One region of the Rhizobium sp. SJZ105 genome, then DNA from elsewhere that is predicted to be linked to it. Evidence: predicted binding sites of a transcription regulator. Region 1 holds the regulator's gene; the other holds the start of a gene.
The links. The regulator LexA, encoded in region 1, represses DNA repair genes until DNA is damaged. The targets are predictions, from matches to a motif close to TGTTCNNNNTGTGTTCNG.

Region 1 (5,504 bases):
GCAAGCCCGCATGGCTGAAGGTGGCGGAAATGATGGGCGCGGTCATTGGCGGCGTTATCACGACGTCGCTGATCGGGGGCCTTTCGACGGCGATCTATTCAGCCGAACATTTTCACCGTGTCACCACCTATGGACTGTTCGCCAATCTGGCTGCGATGCCGCTCATGTCGCTGATCGTCATGCCATTCGCTCTTATCGCAATGCTGCTGATGCCCTTCGGGCTCGACGCGCCGTTCCTGAAGATCATGGGTTATGGCATGGCACTCGTCATCGAGGTTGCAAACGAGGTGGCCTCCTGGGGCGGCAGCGCAGCGACTGGGCGTCCGCATGGCTGGTTTGTCGGTTTGGCTTCGGTGGGTTTCCTGCTGCTGACATTGCTGCGCAGCCGGCTTGCGCTTCTTGGCATCCCGTTTCTGCTCTTCGCCTTCGGCGTGTCGGCAGTTACGGCCTATCGTGATCTACCGGATCTATTGATTCACGAGGACGGCGAATTGGTGGCACTCGTGGAGGACGGCAAGGTCTCAACCACAAAAGCCCGTCCGCAGGGCTTCGTTTACGGCCAGTGGCAAAGGGCGCTGCTGCTGCCGGAAAAAACCGTGCCGCCAGATTTTATAAATGGTGAGAGCATGGCAAATACTGCTGGTTCTGACTCGAGATCGAAACTGTCGCCCGAAGACATGGCTGTGGTGGTACGCGAGATGACGGCGGCGCTCAAAGACGCCAAAGTTGGCGTCTTCACCTGCAGGAAAGACATATGGTGCGTAGCGAGCGCCGCAAGCGGAGAGTGGATCGTCGTTCTGGACGATGGCCGCTTCGCCGGAAAAGCCTGCGATATTGCCGATATCGTCGTTGTTTCCCGCAGAACCTCTTTTTCGCAGTGCCGCTCGGGTGCACTCCTGCTCAGCCGTGACATCTTGCGGCGTCTCGGTTCTGTGGAAATAGATTTTGCTAACAAGAGGGAGGAGGGTGTGGCGAGCGGGCTGCGCGCCGCAATCGCCGGAACGGACAGGCCCTGGAGCCAGCACCGTTATTACGACTGGAAAAGCGGACGTTTCGACCGTGATCTGCCGCAGCCCATCATCCGGCTGCTGGCGGCGTCGCAATGACAGCCGCCAGCATGGATCATCGGGCCTTGGCGCGCAAATCTTCAGTCAATTCGCCGATCTCGCCAACTTCCTCTTCATGACCAGCGTCGCGCCAGCTCTCCTTCAAACCGGCCTCGTACCATTCTTGCATGGCAGGCAGGGCGAGCAGCCGGTCGCAATAGGCTTTCGCTGCTGGCGAAAGATCCGCGCTGCCATAGGTCTGGAAACGGAATGCAACCGGGCAGAAGAAAGCATCGACCGCCGTGAACTTTTGACCGGCGAGATATGGCCCGCCGAATTTTGTGAGACCCTCGCTCCACAACGCATCGATCCGCTTTATATCGGCTTTAAGCCCGGCATCGCCGCCCCTGGGTTTGACCCGAATGCCCACCGACATGGGATAGAGATTGCGCAGCGAGGAAAAGCCGGCATGCATCTCACTTGCGGCCGAACGCGACCAGGCCCTCGCATGCTTGTCGCTTGCCCAGACACCCTGGTGTCTTTCGGCAAGATATTCGACGATCGAAAGCGTTTCCCAAACCGTCATACCCTCGTCGACCAGGCAGGGCACCTTGCCCGTCGGCGAAAAGGAGGAGAAGGAGACGCCTTCGCCGAACGGAATGAGCTTTTCATCAAAGGCGATACCGAGCGTGCGCATCAATACCCACGGCCGCAGCGACCATGAAGAATAGTTCTTGTTGGCTATATAAAGATCGTACATCGCGTATCTCCCGGATATGACGCGTATTTCTACACCTGCCAAGCGTTCACGGAATATCGAAAATTATCCATGGCTCCCATAAACGCCGTTGATGAATGGTGATGTGGGGTCACTGAGAGCGCGGCTTGCGATAAGTCACCCTTTGGTGACTACTAAAATCTGACTGCGCAACACGACAGAACAACGTCGCTAAAAAACAGCGGATGGGATCGCTTCGACAATTACAGCGAGCAGCCCATTCGCCACCACGCCTGTAGCGAAACCGAAGCATCTTTATGGAGCAGGAACTTAGTTTGGAAAGGGCAACGCGCATAGGCTGAATGGCGCATATCCTCGTGCACCCGCTAAAGCACGCCACGTTTGGAAACAGCCAAACCATATATAGGCGCCATCTTCACGATGACGCCTAATGTAAAGTGAGCACGTTCGGTTCGATAAGATCAATGGTAGCGGCGGATCAGCCCCACCAGCTTGCCCTGAATTTTCACCCGGTCGGGCCCGAAAATACGGGTCTCATAGGCTGGGTTTGCCGCCTCGAGCGCAATGGAGGCACCCTTGCGGCGGAAGCGCTTCAGCGTGGCTTCCTCGTCATCCACCAGAGCCACAACGATGTCCCCGGGATTGGCGGTGTTGCCGTTGCGGATGATGACTGTGTCGCCGTCGAAAATGCCGGCCTCGATCATCGAATCACCCTTGACCTCAAGAGCGTAATGTTCGCCCGTGCCAAGCATGTCTACTGGCACGGCCACATCATGGGTGTTGTTCTGGATGGCGGAAATCGGCACGCCCGCAGCGATGCGGCCCATGACCGGCACGGTGACAGCCCCGCCCAGATCGTTGGCCGGCGTCTTGGGGGCAGGGGCCGGTTCCGGCGTCTTGGGCTTGCCAAGGCTGCCTTCGATAATGCTCGGCGAAAAGCCGCGCTGCGGCCTTGCACCCGGCGTATAAGCCTCGGGCAGCTTGATGACTTCCAGCGCCCGAGCTCTATTCGGTAGCCGACGAATGAACCCGCGCTCTTCGAGAGCGGTTATCAGGCGGTGGATGCCGGATTTCGAAGCAAGATCGAGTGCGTCCTTCATTTCATCGAAGGAGGGCGGCACGCCGGACTCTTTCATTCGTTCATGAATGAAGAGAAGCAATTCCTGCTGTTTGCGCGTGAGCATGAGGAAAACACCCTTTAGAATCGTAGTGGAAGTCGCGAAACAAATACAGAACGAACACTATATGTTCCATATGTGTTCTGCAATCCCCTAAAATTTCGTGAAGGTGCCATCCGTTGCTGTGATGATTTGCCTCATAGCACGCAATTGTGCTTTTGTGCGGTCAAACCCGTCCCGGCATGCTCCGAGCGGAAGGCCAGCAGGATACATTTTCATGACGAAACCCTATAGCGTCGACCATCTCGTTTTGCCCGTGGAAGTCATAGGCGTCGCCGTGAAGCGCCTCGTCAGTCTTGGCTTTACGGTTGCGCCGGAGGCTCTGCATCCTTTCGGCACCCAAAATGCCTGCGTATTTTTCGCCGATGGCACCTATCTGGAGCCGCTCGCAATTGCTGATCCGGCTAAATATAATGCCTCAATAGAGAGGGGTGATGTATTCACCGGCAGGGATGTGGCCTTCCGGCAACGGGACGGGCAGGAGGGTTTTTCGGCTCTTGTTGCCAAGACTGAAGACGCCTTGGTTGACCATGAGCGGTTTCGGGCAGCCGGCCTTTCGGCGGGCGATGTTTTCGAGTTTTCGCGGCCTGTTCGGATGCCGGATGGCTCGCAAGGCGAGGCGGCGTTCCGGCTGGCTTTTGCGGCAAGCGGGGCGGCCGCGGATTTCTTTTTGTTCAGTTGTCAACGGCTTCAAGCCCTTCCGGGCGATCGCACCATGCTGGAGCGCCACGCCAATGGTGTCACCGGCCTCAGTGAAATCGTCCTGTTTACCGGCGGCGATGCGAAGGTGGCGGGCCTGATCGAGACGGTGTTTGGCTGTGAAGGCAAATGGTCTCCGGGCGGTGATATGGTTTTCGCGACCGGCAATGCCAGCATCAGATTGACCGGAAAACCGCCTTTCGGCGGGCAGACCCTGAATGCTCAGGATGGCAACGAAGGCGGATTGCGCGGCGCGGGCATCGTCTTTTCTTCACACGATCTTGCCGTGACAGAGGCGGTGCTTGCTGCTAATGGCGTGTCCTGCGCAAAAGCGGACGGCCGTCTGGTGGTGCCCGCGGCACCCGGTCAGGGCGTTGCCTTCGCCTTCGAGGAAAAATGATGAGCGTTACGAACAATCTTAAAGTCACTGCCGGCGACGGCGCCAGCAAGGTTTCCTTCTCGAATACCGAGCGGTTTTCGCTGATTGCCGGTCCGTGCCAGATGGAAAGCCGCGAACATGCCTTCATGATCGCTGGCGTCCTGAAGGAGCTTTGCGACAAGCTGGGAATAGGGCTTGTCTACAAGTCCTCTTTCGACAAGGCGAACCGCACTTCGCTTTCCGGAAAACGCGGCATCGGCCTGGATAACGCGATGCAGGTTTTTGCCGATCTCAAGAAGGAATTCGGTTTTCCTGTTCTGACCGACATCCACACGGAAGAGCAATGCGCCGTCGTTTCCGAGGTGGTGGACGTTCTGCAGATTCCGGCGTTCCTCAGCCGCCAGACCGATCTTCTCGTTGCTGCCGCCAAGACCGGCCGCGTCATCAACGTCAAGAAAGGCCAGTTTCTGGCGCCCTGGGACATGAAGAACGTGCTTGCCAAGCTCAATGAGAGCGGCAATCCGAATGTGATGTTGTGCGAGCGCGGCGCGTCCTTCGGTTACAACACGCTGGTTTCCGACATGCGCTCGTTGCCGATCATGGCAGCGCTCGGCGCACCTGTCGTTTTCGATGCCACCCATTCGGTGCAGCAGCCGGGCGGGCAGGGCGGCTCCACAGGTGGCCAGCGCGAATTCGTCGAGACGTTGGCGCGTGCGGCCGTTGCGGTTGGCGTGGCCGGCCTCTTCATCGAGACCCATGAGGATCCGGACAATGCGCCGTCAGACGGCCCTAACATGGTCCACCTGAAGGACATGCCGAAACTGCTCGAAAAGCTTCTGGCTTTCGACGCGATTACGAAAGCCTGATCGGCTGACCGTGACGGCGGGCACTTTTGTGCCAATCGATTTTAATGGCGGGCGGGCCGTTTCCGCTGCCCACCGTCATTGTAATTTCTTCGCCATCGTCTAAGACAGGCGACGGAAAATATCTGTTCCATTCCCAAGGGAGAGACCATGACTGCCATTACCGATATCATCGCGCGCGAAATTCTCGACAGCCGCGGCAATCCGACCGTTGAAGTCGACGTTTATCTCGAAGACGGCTCCATGGGCCGTGCCGCCGTTCCCTCCGGCGCCTCCACCGGCGCGCATGAGGCGGTTGAGCTGCGCGATGGCGGCAAGCGTTATCTCGGCAAGGGCGTGGAAAAGGCGGTCGAAGCCGTCAATACAGAAATCTTCGACGCGATTGGCGGTTTCGACGCTGAAAACCAGATCCAGATCGATCAGATGATGATCGCGCTCGACGGCACGCCGAACAAGTCGCGCATCGGCGCCAACGCCATCCTCGGCGTGTCGCTCGCCGTTGCGAAGGCTGCCGCTGAAGCCTCCGGCCTGCCGCTTTACCGTTATGTCGGCGGCCCGAACGCGCATCTGCTGCCGGTTCCGATGATGAACATCATCAAC
Region 2 (5,504 bases), on a different contig from region 1:
CTTCGCCACGACGTTCACCCGGTTCGCGTGGCGCCTGATCGCGACCCTCGCCACGGCCTTGACCGCGGTTGCCGGGACGACGGTTTTCACCACGCTGGTTTTCGTTGCGACCACCCGGACGCCAAAGAAGAACAGGCTTCGGCTCGGCAGCCTCGGCGCTTTCCGTCGGCGCAGCCTCGCTAACAGCAGCCTCTTGGCCCACAGCTTCCGCAACCGGCGCTTCTCCAGCAGCTTCGACAGTCGTCGTCTCGGAAACCTGCTCTTCCGAAGTCGGTTCCTCGTGTTCGGTCTCTGCGCTCTCGTCTTCCGTCACCGCTTCAGAAGCGGCCGGAGCGGCAGCACCGGTCTGGTTGGCGAGGAAGGCCTGCGCCTCTTCCGCCGTTACCTGATCGGCACGATAACCGAGACCCTTGAGGATTTCTTCCATGTCGTCGAGCGTTGCGCCGAGAATGGAAAGCATCGCGGTCGTCGTCGTGAAACGGCGGCCGTCATAAGCGCCTTCCGGACGCGGCTGCTGACCGGGCTTCCACTGCAACAGCGGACGGATGAGATCGGCCAGACGCTCGAGAATGTCGATACGCACGGCGCGCTTTCCGAGGAAACGGAAACCGGCGAGCTTGTAGAACATCCGCTCGAAGGTCGGGTCCGTCACGACAGAGGTGCGACCGGCGGCCAGCACCGGAATGAGATCGCCGTAACCCGGCTTGCCGAGACCATCGTTCTTCAGCGCCCAGAGCAGCGTGACAAGCTCCGCCGGAGCTGGCTTGAGAAGCGCGGGCAGGAAGACGTGATAGGCGCCGAAACGCACGCCGTAGCGGCGCATGGAGGCACGCGCATCCTGATCCAGCGACTTCACGTCTTCGGTGACGTCACGGCGGAACAGGACACCGAGATTTTCGACCAGCTGGAACGCCAGCCCCTTCGCCAGACCCTGAAGGTCTTCGGCGCGCGAAATATCGTCCAGCGGCTTCAGCACGGTCGCAATCTGATGATTGACGAAACGTTCGACGCGCGCCAGCGCATGATCGCGGGCATTGCCGCTCAACTGCTCGTCGGCAAAGAGGATCACGCGCGGCTTCATGATATTGTCGCCTGCCGAAAGGCGGGCCACCGGTTCGCCCAACCAGCGAACCAGACCATCGGAGCTCAAAGCGAGATCACCGTTTCCGCTGGCGTGCAGACGCGCGGCACGCGCCTCGTATTCGAGCGCGAGCGCCTTCTGCGCAGCAGCCTGCACGGCCTTCTGATCCGGCCCTTCCATTCCCGGCACCGGCGTGAACCGGAACCCGGCCAACTGGCCGACGTGATGTCCTTCTACGAAGACATCACCATTTACACTGATTTCAGCTTCAAGCATCGCATTCTCTCTCAGGCGCCTCATGAGCACAGATGTCCTGCGATCAACAAAGCGTTTCGTCAACCTTTCATGTAGAGCATCGGACAATCGATCTTCGATTTCCCGCGTCTTTTCTTGCCAGTGTGTCGGATCGGCAAGCCATCCTGGGCGGTTCGATACATAAGTCCATGTTCTGATCTGCGCAATCCTTGCAGACAAGGTATCGATCTCTCCATCGGTACGATCGGCGCGGCGCACCTGTTCGCCCATGAAATCTTCGTTCACCGTGCCACGTTTTACCAGATCGAAATAGAGCGTTGAGATCAGATCAGCATGTTGAGCGGGCGCAATGCGGCGATAATCCGGAAGCGCGCAGGCCTCCCAGAGTTTTTCCACCCGCGCCTCCGTCGTCGCCACGTCTATGATTTCAGGGTAGCGCGACAGATATTCGAGCGCCTGCTGGTCGATCGCCGGCAAGGCCCGTGACAGTCCCTGGATCGCCGGGGCGGCTTCGAGGCTCAGACGCAGATTGGTGATGGAGGAAAAATCGAAATTTTTCGTCCGCCATTGCAGCACCTTCACCGAGTCGAACTGATGGGTTTCGATACGCTCCACCAACTCGTCGTCAAATGGATCGACACGCCCCGTCACGCCAAAGGTGCCATCGCGAAGATGGCGGCCGGCGCGGCCGGCGATCTGGCCGATCTCGCCCGGATTGAGATTGCGGAACTGATAGCCGTCGAACTTGCGGTCCTGCGCAAAGGCGACATGATCGACATCAAGGTTGAGACCCATGCCGATGGCATCCGTCGCCACGAGATATTCGACGTCGCCGGACTGGTAGAGCCCCACCTGGGCGTTGCGCGTACGCGGCGAAAGCGCGCCCATCACAACGGCTGCGCCACCACGCTGGCGACGCACCAGCTCGGCAATGGCATAGACCTCTTCCGCCGAAAAGGCGACGATTGCCGTGCGTTGCGGCAGGCGGGTTATCTTCTTCTGGCCCGCATAAAAAAGCTGCGACAGGCGCGGACGTTCGACCACGGTAATTCCCGGCAGCAGCTTTTCGAGGATCGGGCGCATCGTGCCCGCGCCCAGAAGCAGCGTTTCCTCCCGCCCGCGCAGATGCAGCACGCGGTCGGTAAAGATATGCCCGCGCTCCAGATCACCGGCCAGCTGCACTTCATCGATGGCGACGAATGCGGCCGTTGTCTCGCGCGGCATGGCTTCCACCGTGCAGACGGAATATTTGGCTTTAGGAGGGGCGATCTTTTCTTCGCCGGTTATCAGCGCCACATTCGGCGCGCCCACCTTTTCGACAAGACGGGTATAGACCTCACGCGCCAGAAGGCGCAGCGGAAGGCCGATGACACCGTTGCCATGTGCCACCATGCGCTCGATGGCGTAATGGGTCTTGCCGGTATTGGTGGGGCCGAGAACGGCCGTGACACCGCGGCCGCTCAGGATCATGGGGCGAAAATTCAACGTACTATCCGTGAATCGACTTCATCTGCTTGCTGTACCGCCCGCCATTCACTGATACGGGCCGCACACGCAACACACATGGCAACGCCCGCCGACAAAGGCAATAGGCCTTGTCCGCAAAGTGGTAACAGGTCCTTCCCCGCCGGAATTTTCCTTTTTGATTCAGATACTTGAAATATTAAAAAGAATCCGGCGAAACCGGAATTGATTCGGATACGGAACAGTCTGCGAACGAATCGAATACGAATCGCTGACTCCAATGGATTCAGCTTTTGTTCTCCGCAACATCTGGTTGGCAGATGCCTGCCCTATACCAGATTGTGAATCCGGGTAAGCCTTGTCCGGATTCAGCTTTGCGGCACCGGCTTCCGGCGGAAAATACCGCAATCGACTGTCAAGCGGCAATCGCTGGAAAGCCGCTCCGGCACAGGCGGGAACGGCAGTATCAGAGCGCCTCGCCGGCAAGCAGGCGCGGCGCGCCCGCATCTGTCGTACCGGCAGCCTGACCGATGAAATAGGATTTCAGACCCGGCAAACGATCGACTACACCCAGACCGAAATCACGCATGACGCGAATGGGACCGACATCATTGGAGAAAAGCCGGTTCAGCACATCCGTCGTCACACCCATCCGCAACGTGTCGAAACGCCGCCAGGACTGGTAACGATCGAGAACGTTGAGAGAGCCGATATCAAGGCCGAGACGGTCGGCCTCGACCACGGTTTCGGCCAGTGCCGCAACATCCTTGAAGCCGAGATTGAGGCCCTGACCGGAAATCGGGTGAATTCCATGCGCCGCATCGCCGGCAAGTGCAAAACGTGGCGCGACGAAGGAACGCGCCAGCGTCAAGCCCAGCGGAAAGGCGCGACGGGGACCGACGGGACGGACCGGACCGAGCTTGTGGCCGAACCGGCGTTCAAGTTCCTCCTCGAACACCAGATCGTCGGCAGCAACCAGCCTGTCGGCATCGGCCGTACGTTCGGTCCAGACAAGCGAGGAGCGGTTCCCTTTCAAGGGAAGCACGGCGAAAGGCCCCGACGGTAAAAAATGTTCCTCCGCGCAGCCCTCATGCGGCCGCTCGTGTTCAACGGTGGTGACGATCCCGGACTGATCGTAATTCCAGTGCACGGTTTTTATTCCTGCCATATCCCGCAAAGCCGAGCGGACCCCATCGCAGGCTATGAGCAGTCGCGCCTCAAGCGACGAGCCGTCGGAAAGTGAAATAGCCGTCGATTGCGGGCCGGCGGAAAAGCCGGAAACACTGAGACCATGGCGGATTTCGACGCCGAGGCGCTCACACAGGCCTCGCAGCGCACCCACCATCGCGACATTCGGGACCATATGAGCGAAGGGCCTGCCCTCGTCCACCGCGCCATCAAATGTCAAAAACACCGGGCGAACCGGATCGGCGGTCTTCGAATCGGTGACGATCATCTTGTGGATCGGCTGGGCCTCCGGCTCGATCTCGTTCCATATGCCGAAAACGTCGAGCATACGCGTGGCCGCCGCGATAATGGCGGAGGCGCGGACGTCCTTCTTCCAGACATCCTCGGGAGCGGCTTCAACCACCTGCACATTAAGATGTCCGGCTGCCTGCTTAATTGCGACAGCAACGGAAAGGCCGACATAACCGCCGCCTGCCACCACCACGTCCAGCATCGCGCTTCTCCTCAAATCTTGTGCACGCATCATCGGCGCACTATAGACCATGTGACGTCTTCCTACAGCCGGAGCAGGCCGAAAAAATGTCGCATCCCTCGCAAACGTCAGATCCGATGGCCAATCTGATCTCCACACTCGATCTCGAGAAGCTGGAAGAAAACCTGTTTCGGGGTGAAAGCCCGCAAATCGGCTGGCAGCGCGTTTTCGGCGGCCAGGTCATCGCGCAGGCATTGATCGCAGCTCAACGAACCGTGGATGACGACCGTTTCGTTCATTCACTGCATTCCTATTTCATGCGCCCCGGCGACCCGCTGGTGCCCATCCTCTACCAGGTGGAACGCATTCGCGACGGTGCAAGCTTCTGCACACGGCGCGTGGTCGCCATCCAGCATGGCAAGGCGATTTTCTCCATGTCGGCGTCGTTCCAGATCGTCGAGGACGGCTTCGATCATCAGATAAGAATGCCGGATGTGACGCCGCCCGAAAGGCTGATGAGTGAAGATGAGATGCAGGCGGCCTTCCTCGCCAACGCACCCGCTTCGATCCGCAAATACTGGAGCAACAAGCGCCCGATAGAGATCAGGCCGGTTTCGCTGACCCACTATATTTCGAAGGAAAAGCTGGAACCGCAGCAGGATATCTGGGTTCGCGCTGTCGGCAATGTGCCTGACGATCCACGTTTCCAGTCGGCCATTCTCGCTTATCTCTCGGATATGACATTGCTCGACACGTCGCTCTATGCCCACGGAACGACGATCTTCGATCCGGCCATTCAGGTGGCGAGCCTCGATCACGCCATGTGGTTCCACCGTCCCTGCCGGCTGGACGACTGGCTGCTCTACACGCAGGACAGCCCCAGCGCCTCGGGAGCACGCGGTTTGACCCGTGGCAATATTTTCACCAGACAGGGTGAACTGATCGCCTCCGTCGCACAGGAAGGTTTGATCCGCAAAAGGGCAAATGCTTAAATAATGCGCTTTTTTAAAAAATCGCACATTTAATAGACGAAAATTGCGCCAC

Region 2: FB593_RS15600 (helicase-related protein) is a predicted target of LexA. The motif match lies at 3,038-3,055, and genes of this name have one in related genera.

What each region holds. Positions count from the first base shown of each region.
Region 1 is NZ_VIUP01000001.1:523,869-529,372, reverse strand. It holds gene FB593_RS02685 (ComEC/Rec2 family competence protein) at 1-1,106, shown strand, start outside; gene FB593_RS02680 (glutathione S-transferase family protein) at 1,123-1,806, opposite strand; gene lexA (transcriptional repressor LexA) at 2,247-2,969, opposite strand; gene FB593_RS02670 (VOC family protein) at 3,181-4,062, shown strand; gene kdsA (3-deoxy-8-phosphooctulonate synthase) at 4,062-4,907, shown strand; gene eno (phosphopyruvate hydratase) at 5,055-5,504, shown strand, end outside.
Region 2 is NZ_VIUP01000004.1:141,296-146,799, reverse strand. It holds gene FB593_RS15600 (helicase-related protein) at 1-2,806, opposite strand, end outside; gene FB593_RS15590 (ubiquinone biosynthesis hydroxylase) at 3,267-4,619, opposite strand; gene tesB (acyl-CoA thioesterase II) at 4,568-5,452, shown strand.